Regions from separate parts of the Sphingomonas sp. T1 genome, predicted to be linked through region 3. Evidence: riboswitches for the same ligand, from Rfam matches in the RefSeq annotation. Region 3 holds a riboswitch; each other region holds the start of a gene.

Region 1 (3,871 bases), 2.0 Mb from region 3:
GCCCAGCCATTCCTTGGTGTCGTCGAACGGATTATAGTCGAGCTTGGCGAACGCCGACGCCGACATCGTCTGCACCATCAGGTCCCAGACGGGGAAGTTGCCCTTGCCGATCTCGCCATAGAGGTCGTCGGTCAGGTAGTTCCAGGTCGCGGTCGCCACCTGCGCGCCGTTCAGGTTGCGCACGCCCTGGCGGCTGATCCAGCGGAACTTGGCAAACACCGTTTCGCCCTTGGCATTGACCAGCTTGAAGGCATGGACGCCGTTGCCGTCCATCGTCCGGTAGGATGCCGGCGTACCGAGGTTCGAATAGACATGCGCGAGCATGTTGGTCGCCTCGGGCGTGGCCGAGAAGAAGTCGAAGAAGCGATTGGGGTCCTGCTTGTTCGTCACAGGCGAGGGCTTGAGCGCGTGGATCATGTCCGGGAACTGGATCGCGTCGCGGATGAAGAAGATCGGCAGGTTGTTGCCGACCAGATCCCAATTGCCCTGATCGGTATAGAATTTGGTCGCAAAGCCGCGCGGATCCCGCATGCCCTCTGGGCTGCCCGAGGGGTGGATCACGGTCGAGAAGCGGACAAACACCGGCGTCTGCTTGCCGGGCATGAACAGCGATGCGTCGGTGATGCTCGAAATGTCCGCGGTCGCGGTGAACACGCCGTGGGCACCGGTTCCGCGGGCATGGACGACGCGCTCGGGCATGCGCTCACGGTCGAAGCGTGCGAGCTTCTCGATCAGCGTCGTGTCCTCGAGCAGGACGGGGCCAAGGTCGCCCGCCGCCTTCGAGTGGCGGTTCTCGCCGATCGGCGCACCATTGTCGCGGGTCATCTGCGGCGCGGCGACACTGGCTGAATCACCCTTGGCTTCGACCGTGCCGGCCACACCGGCCTGCGCCAGCGCGGGCTTGCCGGCGCTGGACGGTGCCGCCGCGGTCGTCATGCGGGTTTCCGCCTGCGTCTCGGCCGGCGCCACCGTCTGCGCGGCGACCGGCTGGATCATGGCACCAGCCGATGCCGCAGCCAGCAGCATCGCCGTCACGGCCTGACGGCTCTTCACGTTCTTCATCTCGATCCCTTAATCCTGCATGCCATCAGCGTGGCATCCCCGCACAGAGCGCGCGGCACCGCCGCCTCCTGATCGAGGACGCGCATCGCGCCAAACGGAGCTTCTGGATCACAGCAATCGAGCGGGACGATCGAGCCGCCATCGTGCCGCTCGCCGGACGATTGCCGAACGATCCTGACCGGGATAGACCGGGGCCGCTGACCTGTTCGATCCGAGCAGGGCGGCATGATCGCGTCGGTGCCCTGAAAGGGGCTTAATAGGGAACGCGGTGAGGGTGGTTCGCCACCTGAAGCCGAGGCTGTCCCTGCAACTGTAAGCGGCGAGCGCGATGCATTTCGCTTCTTCCTGCAAAGGAAGGAGCAGCCACTGGGCCAGACGTTTCGTCATGAGGGCCTGGGAAGGCCGTGCATCGTGTGATGACCCGTGAGCCAGGAGACCTGCCGGCGTCTGGTCGCTCTTGCCTGGCCCAGGGGGTGGCCGCGGCACGGTACTCCGTCGAGCGACGACGTGTGCGGTGGGGACCGCACGGGCATGCGTGCCGGTCGCAATCGCGTCCGGCTGGCGCGGATGTCGGCCGTTCGCGGGAGGTCCCTGCCGGGTTCGCCAGACGCCCGGGGGATTACCGTAATGCCGTTCCTATTGTCCCGCCTCGCGCTCGCGGGGGCTATTCTGTCGCCTGTCTTCGCAGCACCGCTCGACGCGCAGTCCGCGCCGGATCCCGAGACCAAAGACATCCTGGTCGTCGGACAGCATGCCCAGGACACGCTCACCACGCCGAATGGGACCGGCAGCCGCCTGGGCCTCACGCCGCTCGAGACTCCCGCGACGCTCTCGGTCATCGACGGCGCCATGATCCGCGCGCGAGGCGACCTGTCCGTGATCGATGCGACGAGTCGCGCACCGGGCATCAGCAACGTGGGCAATCCCGGCAATGGCGGCACCGCACTCTCGGCGCGGGGCTTCAGCGGTCAGGGATCCGTGCTCCAGCTCATCGACGGCATCAGGCTGTTCCCGGCGGCCGGCACGATCACCTTTCCGACCGATCCGTGGATGGTCGAGCGGATCGACATCCTGAGCGGCCCGGCCTCCGTGCTCTACGGCCAGGGCGCACTGGGCGGCGCGGTGAATGTCCTGATGCGCAAACCCGATACGCAGCGGACGCACGTGGAGGGCGAGATCGGCTATGGGTCGCAGGACAGCTTGCATGTCGCGGCGGGCGCAGGGGGGCCGATCACCGAGCGCCTCTCCTACCGTATCGACGGCAGCTATCGTCGGTCCGACGGCTATGTCGATCGTGGCCAGTCACGCAGCCATGCCGTGTCGGGCACGCTGCGCTGGGCACCGACCGACACGCTCGTCGTCACCGCGCGTGACGATTATGGCGACCAGAAGCCGATGCGCTATTTCGGCACGCCGCTGATCGACGGTCGGCTCGACGACCGCATCCGGGAGCGCAACTACAACACACGCGACGGCGTCATCCGCTACCGGGACAACCGCACCAGCCTGCAGGTCGACTGGACGCCGAGCGATGTGGTCACCGTCAGCAACCAGGCCTATCGCCTCAGCTCCAAACGCTCCTGGCTCAATCTCGAAACCTATTGCTGGGTCGCCGCAGACGGGGTCTGCGCCAACGGCAGTGGCAACACCGGCACACCCGGTGGCATCCTGCGTACCGACATGACCGGCATCGTCCATGATCAGACGCAGTGGGGCGACCAGGGCAGCGTGACGTTCAGGACGGGCATCGCCGATGGCGTCGGCAACGACTTGGTCATGGGCTTCGATGTCAACCTTATCAAACTGACATATTCCCACAATTTCGGGTCTGACCCGCAGGTTTCGGAGGTCGATCCCTTCGCGTTCGATCCCGGTCTGATCATCGACACGCAAGGCATCGCACCGCGCTATCGCACGCGCACGACCGAATATGCGGTCTTCGCCGAGGACCGGCTGAAGCTCGGAACGCACGTCTCGATCGTCGGTGGCGTCCGCTTCGAGCGCGACACGATCCGCCGCTGGTCGATCGACTATCCGGGCGGCGCCACCACCGAGACCTTCGCGCTCGACAAGCGGCTGCACAATGTGACCTGGCGGGTCGGGAGCGTCTATCAGCCGATCCCGACGGTGTCGCTCTATGGGCAATATGCCACCGGCGTGGACCCGCTGGGGACGCTGACGACCTATTCGACCGGGCAGGTGCAGTTCAGCAACGCGGTCGGCGACCAGGTCGAGGTCGGCGCGAAGGCGGTGTTCCTCGACGGTCGCGGCACCGCCACCGTCGCCGCCTACCGCATCGTCAAGAAGCGCTTGCTGGCACAGCTGACCCCGGCGAGCCCGGTCGAGCAGGTCGGCCAGCGATCGGCCAGGGGTATCGAGGCCGCGGTGTCGCTCGATCTGCCTTACGGTGTCGGGATCGATGCGAACGGCAGCGTGCTCGACGCGACGTTCGACGACTTCGTCTCAGGCGGTATGCGCTTCGATGGCAATACCCCGCCGGACGTGCCCGAGACGCTTGCCAATCTCTGGCTGCGCTGGAACGCGACGCGCACGCTCCAGGCGCGCGCCGGACTGCGCTACGTCGGACGCCGCTATTCGGACAATGCGAACAGCTTCCGCGTCCCCAGCTACGCCACGGTCGATGCAACGCTCTCATATGCAGTGACGCCGCGGCTCGCGGTCGACATCCACGGCTACAACCTGTTCGACCGGGACTATGCGATCAGCACCTACAACAACCAGCAATGGGTCCTCGGCCGTCCCCGCGCGGTCGACGTCTCGCTTCGCGTCGGCTTCTAGCGCGCCCCGT
Region 2 (3,871 bases), 3.0 Mb from region 3:
GTGGCGAACACTTCGACGCCGTGCTGCATCGATCGCGTATCGCGGTTACCGGGCGTCGCGACGAAATCGGGGGCGGGATAGGTGGTGAAGATCTCGTTCGTCAGGCGACTGTCGAAATAGGTCGCGCCGATCGTCGCACGATCCCCCCCGAAAACCTGTTCGACCCCGGCTTCCCAACCCTTTGACTTTTCCGGCTTGAGATTCGGGTTGCCGATATAGCGACCGTCGGAATAACCGAAGAGATCGAAATAGCCGGGATTCTTCACGCCCGTCCCGTAGGCGCCGCGCACCCGCGTTCCGGTCGCAAAGCGATAGCTCGCCTGCGCGCGATAGGTGGTGGTGTCATCGAACCGATTATTCTCGTCACGCCGCACCGATCCGCCGATCGCGAGCGCATCGTCGATCACGACGTCATACTGGCCAACGAGCCCGACATTGTCGGTATGCCGCCGTCCCGTAAAGACGAACTCCGAAGGAGCCGCGCTAAGCGTCTGGAACTGCTCGCGCTCGACATCGACCGCGGCGGTCAGCCGATGCCGGATGCGATCGGTCCCGAACCGGAACGCGCTTTCGAACGATCCCTTGTACCGCCGTCCCTTGTTGCCAAAGCTCAAGGCATCGTCGACCAGCGCCCGGCGTGTCGTATCGGCAAACTGGCCGCTGAGCGCATTCGTCCAGCGGCCATCCGCCAGCGCCAACTCGGCCCGGACGAGCCCGTAATAGGCCTCGACCGTGCTGCGCGCGCCTGGCGTATCGACGATCGTGCCGAACTGCGGGCCGCTCAATGCCGTGTCGTTGCTGTCGGCATCGGTATAGCTATAGCGCCCGACGCCCGTGACCTTCAGCGTGTCGGTCGGCGACCAGTTGAGCTTGCCCGTCGCGCCGACGCTCTTCGCTCCGATGTCGCGCGATCCGCCCCGTGCGGTCGGCGTGCCGTCGGTGAGGTAGGTCGAGCTCGATAGCGCGTAATCGAGATTGCCCGCCACGCCCGCGACCCGGGCGCCGCCCGAAAACGTGCCGAACGATCCCCCCTCGGCCCGCAGCGATACGCCCGGGGCCTCCGCGCCGCTGAGCGTGAGATACTGGATGACGCCGCCGATCGCGTCGGACCCGTACAGCGCCGATTGCTGGCCGCGCAGCACCTCGACCCGTGCCGCCTCGTCGGCAATCAGCGTGCCGAAGTCATATTCGCCCTGATAGGGATCGGACACTTCGATCCCGTCGATCAGCACGAGCACGTGATTGCCCTCCGATCCGCGGATCCGGACCTGCGTCGTCCCCCCGACCGCGCCGGTCCGGCTGACCGCCAGTCCGGGGACGTCGCGCAGCACGTCGGACACGATCCGGGTCTGCCGCTGGTCGAGCGTGGCGGCGTCGAGCACCGTCACCGACGCTCCGAGCTGATCGGCGGGAACCGCGTCCCCCGATCGCGATGCGGTGATCACCAGCTCGGCGGCGCCCGCTGCCGCCTCGCCCGTCGCCGCAGTAACCGGATCGGGCTCGGCCGCGGTCGGCGATGCAAAGGCCGTGGCGGTCGCGAGCGCCGCAAGCGAAACGAAAACTCTGGTCATGAAACGATACCCCCGGCGTCACGAGCGACCGGCCGGGGCCTGCCGTCCGATGCCACGGACAGCCGGCGCAACGCTTGGGGTGTACGCCGAACCGCACCCGCCACGCGCGCCGATGCGGCCCCCGCCGCATGGTTCGTCGCTCAGACGGAGTACCGTGCCGCGGTCATCCCCTGGACCATGGCAAGAGCGACCGAGCGCCGGCAGGTCTCCTGGCTCGCGGGTCGACGCCCGGTACGCGACCTTCCCGAGCCCTGCGCTTACGCTCAGGCCTAGTGGTCGCCCCCCCATGATGAAGGGACATGCGCACCGCACTCACCGCTTACAGTTGCAGGGACAGCCGCGGCATGAGGAGGACCGCCTCCCGCACCGCATTCCCTTTGAAGCCCCGAGGGGCACCGACGCGATCTGCGACCCCGGCCTTCACCGGTTTCGCAGGGCGACGGTAGCGCAGAAAATTCCTGCCGCCAATGGGCCTAGAGTCGCGCGAGGATCGCCCGCGCCTGACGTAAGTGCGGCGCATCGATCATCCGCCCATCAAGCTGCAGCGCGCCCGCCTCGGGAGCCGCTGCAAACGCAGCGACGACGGCGTGCGCATGTGCAATGGTCGCCGCATCCGGCGTGAACGCGGCGTTGATCGTGGCGACCTGCGACGGGTGGATCGCCATCATGCCGGTAAAGCCGTCGCGGCTGCCACGCGCGGCATAGGCTGCCAACCCGTCAATGTCCGCGATTGCGGGATAGACCGTCTCGATCGCCGCGACGTCCGCCGCATGCGCGCCGAACAGCAGCAGCGATCGGACGAGCTTATAGGGTTCGGTATAGGACCCGTCGTCCTCCCGACTGGTCGCTGCGCCGATCGCCGCGGGCAGGTCCTCGGCGCCCCAAGTCAGGCCACATAACCGGTCGCCGACCCGCGCATATTCGCCCAGTGTGAAGATCGCGGCGGGCACTTCGGTCGCGATCGGTAGGATCGGCGGACAGTCATCGCCATAAGCCTCGACCAGCGCGAGGACGGTCGCGGGTCCGGTCGCCTTGGGCAGCATGATCGCATCGGCGCCCCTCGCGGCAGCGAGATCGTCGTCCAGCCACCCGGAGTCGACGGGATTGATCCGGACTATCCGCACGACGTCGGTGTGGTCCTGCAACGCGGCCCGGACCGCCTCGCGGGCAACGGCCTTGCGGGAGAGCGCGACCGAGTCCTCCAGATCGAGGATGATGGCATCGGCCCCGCTCGCTGCGGCCTTCGCAAAACGCTCGGGCCGGTCTGCGGGCACGAACAGCAGCGAGCGCAACCTCATGCCGGCGTCCGCAGCAGCAGTGCCGAGCGGAGGCACCGACAGACGATCTCGTCACGCTGGTTGATCAGCTGGTGCATGAATGTGACGATCCCGGCGTTCGGGCGTGACCGGCTGGGCTTAAGCTCGGCGACCTCGGTCTCGGCGCGCATCGTGTCGCCGATGAAGACGGGTTTCGGATGCACGAGCTTGTCATAACCGAGATTGGCGACGAGCGTCCCGAGCGTCGTGTCCCCCACCGACAATCCGACCATCAGCGCGAAGGTGAAGGTGCCGTTGACGAGGATCTGGCCGAATTCGCTCGCCTTCGCCGCCTCCGCATCGAGGTGCAGCGGCTGCGTATTGTGCGTCATCGTCGAAAACAGGAGGTTGTCCGTCTCCGTGACGGTGCGGCGGATCTCATGGACGATCCGGTCGCCAACCGCCCATTGGTCGAAATAGCGGCCGGCCATCAGTCATCCTTCTCGATACGCGCGAGCACCATGCCATCGTTCACCTGCCCGCCTTCGATCGCGGCCAGTTCGGCGACCGTCCCGTCGAACGGCGCGATGAGCGAATGCTCCATCTTCATCGCCTCCAGCGTCACGAGCTTCTGCCCCTTTGCGACACGGTCCCCGATAGCCACGTCGACCGCGATGATCCGTCCCGGCATCGGTGACAAGATCGCGCCATCAGCTGCCGCCCCCATCGCCGCGCCAGACGCACGCCAGGGCCGCAACTGCCAGGTCTGCCCGGCATCGGAAACGAGGGCGGCATCGACCGGTTCATGGACGCCGCGACCGTCGAGATCGATCGTCACGGTGTCGTCGTCGAGCAGGAACCGCGCCGTCTTCAAAGGTGCCGCGTTGAGGCGAAAGCCCGCCATCGGTTCGACGCGTACGAGCGCGCGCGCGGCCTCGATCAGCGCTTCCTCGCTGGGCTGCGCCGGGGGCATCAGCGCCGCACCTTCGCGGGCTATCAGCCCGGTATCGAGCGTTCCCGCGACAAATTCCGGATGGTCGAGCG
Region 3 (3,871 bases):
CGAGGCGGTCATTGATGAAGCAGACAAGCTCGTGCTGCTTGCGCGTGAGCATAACGGTTCTCCGTCCGGAACAGACGAGGAACTTCTATGGAACACTTGCAGCTTCGTCAAGCGGTGACGTCACGCGATGACGAGGATTTCCGCCGAGTCGCCCGCCCTTGCCGCCGGCGCGTCGCCATCGCGGATGATCAGGCAGGACGAGCGGGCGAGCGTCAGCAGCATCGAGCTGTCCTGGATGGTCGAGGCATAGGCGCGGCCGTCGCGCAGTTCGGCGCGCATATAGTCGGTCCGCGACTGGTTGGGCGGAAGATCCTCGCCGAGCAGCGCATGCGTCGTCTGCGGCAGGGGATCGCGCGCGCCGAGCATGTGCGCGACGACGGGGCGGACGAACAGGATCGCGGTGACGAAGGCGGAGACGGGATTGCCCGGCAGGCCGAGCAGCATCGTCCTGCCAAGCGTGCCCGCCATCATCGGCTTGCCCGGGCGCAGCGCGATCCGCCAGAAGTCGATGCTGCCGCCCGCTGCCTCGATCGCGGGGCGGACGAGGTCGTGATCACCGACCGACGCCCCCCCGGTGGTCACGAGCAGATCGGCATCGACCCCGGCAAAGGCGTCACGCAGCGTGTCGAGCCGGTCGGGGAGGATTCCGAGATCGATAATGTCGACGGGCAGGTCGGCGAGCATCGCGGCGAGCATGATGCCGTTTGATTCCGGCAGCGGGACGGGGTCGCTGGTCGAGCCGGGCGGGACGAGTTCGTCCCCCGTCGCGGCGACGGCGACGCGCAGCCGGCGGCCAACCGACAAGGCGCCGTGCCCGCCGGTCGCAGCGACCGCGATGCGGGCGGGCGTCAGCCGGTCGCCGGCCGCGATCAGCCGCGTGCCGGTCGCGAAGTCGAGCCCCTTGCGGCGTGTGTTGCGTCCCTCGAAGGCGGGGCCTTCGCCGTCGAGCATCAGCCCGTCGCCGTCGCGCGCCGCCTCCTCCTGGACGAGCACAGTGTCGGCGCCCGCCGGCATCGCCGCGCCAGTGAAAATCCGCGTAGCCTGTCCCGCGCTGACCAAGCGGGCGAAGGGGCGGCCGGCGGCGCTTTCGCCGATGACCGTCCACGGCCCGGGCAGATCGGCGTAGCGGATCGCATAGCCGTCCATCGCCGAGAGGTCGGTCGCGGGCTGGGTGCGGCGGGCGAGAATGTCCTCCGCCGCCCAGCGACCCATCGCGGAGCGCAGCGGCACGGTTTCGGCCGGCACGCGCGATGCCATGGCGAAGAGGCGGGACTGGGCTTCGGCGACGGGGACGAGAGGGCGCATGCGGGCTCCGTTCAGCGGGGCGATGAAGGTCTGCGCTGCTCGCACGAATGCCGCGGGGCGGAAAGCGGGCAACGCCGCGACCGGCAGGACACCGGTCGGTTACGCGATCAACGTACGAGGTACGGCAGACGTTGCGGTGAGATGGGACGACATGTCCGGCGTTGCGCCGCACGCAAATCCTGTCGTCAGCGCGGGCAAAACGCGCTAGCCCTGTGGCGCAGGTCCGACGCAAGCCGGATCCGCACAGATCGCGTCGGTGCCCTTCGGGGCTTGAATGGGAATGCGGTGCGGGGTTCGCCCCAAGACCGCAGCTGTCCCTGCAACTGTAAGCGGCGAGCGACACGCACGCGCCCCCTGCGACGGGGGCAGCCACTGGGCCGATGGCCTGGGAAGGTGTGCGTCGAGCCTTGACCCGCGAGCCAGGAGACCTGCCGGCGTCTGGTCGCTCTTGTCCCGGTCCAGGGGGTGGCCGAGGCACGGTGAACGCCGTCTGAGCGACGACCATGCGGCGGGGGCCGCATCGGCGACGCATGCCGGCCGCTCATGGCGTCCGGTCGGCGCGCGTCCCGGTCGTTCGCGGCAGGCCCCCGTCCTCGTCGGACGCCGGGGATGTGCTAATGACCAAGATCATGACCGGGCGGACCGCCGGGCGTTCGACGCGACACCGGATCGGCTGGATGTTCGCGATGCTGGTTGCGGCCAACATCGCCGCCTGGGGATGGGCGTTCGCGCTGTTCCAGGCGCAGCCGCTGATGCTGGGCACCGCGATGCTCGCCTGGGGGCTGGGGCTGCGCCACGCGGTCGATGCGGATCATATCGCGGCGATCGACAATGTGACGCGCAAGCTGATGCAGGACGGGCAGCGGCCGATCGGGGTCGGCTTCTGGTTCGCGATCGGCCATTCGGGGATCGTCCTGATCGCCGCGGTCGCCATCGCGCTGACCGCGAGCGCTCTGTCACAGTTCGAGGCGTTCAAGCAGGCGGGCGGGGTGATCGCGACACTGATCTCCGCGCTGTTCCTGTTCACGATCGCGGCAATGAACCTGATCATCCTGCGATCGGTGTGGCGGACCTTCGGCCATGTCCGCGGCGGGGGGCGCTATGTCGAGGAGGATCTCGACCTGCTGCTCGGCAATCGCGGGCTGCTCGCGCGGCTGTTCCGGCCGATGTTCCGGCTGGTGACGCGCAGCTGGCACATGGCGCCGCTCGGGTTCCTGTTCGGGCTGGGGTTCGACACTGCGACCGAAGTCGCGATCCTCGGCCTGTCGGCGAGCCAGGCGGCGGACGGGTTGTCGATCGGTACGGTGCTGGTGCTGCCCGTGCTGTTCGCGACGGGCATGGCGCTGGTCGACAGTGCCGACGGGGTGGTGATGCTCGGCGCGTATGAATGGGCGTTCGTGAAGCCGATCCGCAAGCTCTATTACAACATCACGATCACGCTGATCTCGGCGATCGTCGCGATCGCGATCGGCGGGATCGAAACGCTCGCGCTGCTGGCGTCGAAGCTGGGCCTCAGCGGGGGCGTGTGGGACGTCGCTTCGGCGCTGGGCGAGAATTTCAACGGGCTGGGCTTTGCGATAATCGCGCTGTTCGTGGCGTGCTGGGTGCTGAGTTTTGCGATCTACCGGTGGAAGCGGTTCGACGAGATCGAGGTAGTGCGGGGCTAACAAACAGCGTCGTCATCCCGGGCTCGACCCGGCACCCAGAGCCAGGCACCGCATTTTGTTTGGCTCTGGGTCCTGACTTTCGTCGGGATGACGGAGGTCAGGTGCATTGGCACAACCGCCAAACTCCTCTAAACCCAACCGCGAGGTTTGGTTCTACCGAACCTCGACAGATCGCGCCGGTGCCCTTCGGGGCTTGAATGGGAATGCGGTGCGGGAGGTTTGCCTCCCAATGCCGCGGCTGTCCCTGCAACTGTAAGCGGTGAGCGAGACGCACAGGCCCCCGATGCGGGGGCAGCCACTGGGTCACGGGACCTGGGAAGGCGTGCATCGAGCTTCGACCCGCGAGCCAGGAGACCTGCCAGCGTCATGGTCGCTCTTGCCTTGATCCAGGGGATGGTCGCGGCACGGTACTCCGTCTGAGCGACGAACGCGTGCGGCCGTCTTGGTCGCGCGCGCGTGTGGCTGCGGATGTGCGTCCGTCCGTGGCTGTCGTTCCGACGCCCGGAGAGTATCGCATGACCGAACCCCAGCCGACCCTGGCCAAGATTCCCGTCACCATCGTCACCGGATTCCTCGGCGCGGGCAAGACCACGCTGATCAGCCACCTGATCCGGAATGCCGGTGGCCGGCGGCTCGCGGTGATCGTCAACGAATTCGGCACGCTCGGCATCGACGGCGACATATTGAAGGGCTGCGCGATCCCCGATTGCCCGGCCGAGAACGTCGTCGAGCTCGCCAATGGCTGCATCTGCTGCACCGTCGCTGACGATTTCATCCCGACCGTCGAGACTTTGCTCGCGCTCGACCCGCGGCCCGACCATATCCTGATCGAGACATCGGGGCTCGCCCTGCCCAAGCCGTTGCTGAAGGCGTTCGACTGGCCCGCGATCCGGTCGAAG

What was found. Region 3 has a riboswitch for cobalamin ahead of GV027_RS15540 (HoxN/HupN/NixA family nickel/cobalt transporter). Riboswitches for the same ligand answer to the same signal wherever they lie in the genome.
Region 1: it holds a riboswitch for cobalamin, as region 3 does, so the genes downstream of both, GV027_RS06440 (TonB-dependent receptor) here and GV027_RS15540 (HoxN/HupN/NixA family nickel/cobalt transporter) in region 3, are expected to answer to the same signal.
Region 2: it holds a riboswitch for cobalamin, as region 3 does, so the genes downstream of both, GV027_RS01715 (TonB-dependent receptor plug domain-containing protein) here and GV027_RS15540 (HoxN/HupN/NixA family nickel/cobalt transporter) in region 3, are expected to answer to the same signal.

What each region holds. Positions count from the first base shown of each region.
Region 1 covers NZ_LR733875.1:1,428,878-1,432,748, forward strand. Annotated here, with positions in the region: gene GV027_RS06435 (catalase) at 1-1,062, opposite strand, end outside; cobalamin riboswitch at 1,281-1,521, shown strand; gene GV027_RS06440 (TonB-dependent receptor) at 1,690-3,861, shown strand.
Region 2 covers NZ_LR733875.1:398,864-402,734, reverse strand. Annotated here, with positions in the region: gene GV027_RS01715 (TonB-dependent receptor plug domain-containing protein) at 1-1,571, opposite strand, end outside; cobalamin riboswitch at 1,754-1,986, opposite strand; gene GV027_RS01710 (HpcH/HpaI aldolase/citrate lyase family protein) at 2,045-2,869, opposite strand; gene GV027_RS01705 (MaoC family dehydratase) at 2,866-3,318, opposite strand; gene GV027_RS01700 (acetyl/propionyl/methylcrotonyl-CoA carboxylase subunit alpha) at 3,318-3,871, opposite strand, start outside.
Region 3 covers NZ_LR733875.1:3,403,533-3,407,403, forward strand. Annotated here, with positions in the region: gene lexA (transcriptional repressor LexA) at 1-52, opposite strand, end outside; gene GV027_RS15535 (molybdopterin molybdotransferase MoeA) at 121-1,305, opposite strand; cobalamin riboswitch at 1,543-1,755, shown strand; gene GV027_RS15540 (HoxN/HupN/NixA family nickel/cobalt transporter) at 1,935-2,972, shown strand; cobalamin riboswitch at 3,133-3,349, shown strand; gene cobW (cobalamin biosynthesis protein CobW) at 3,488-3,871, shown strand, end outside.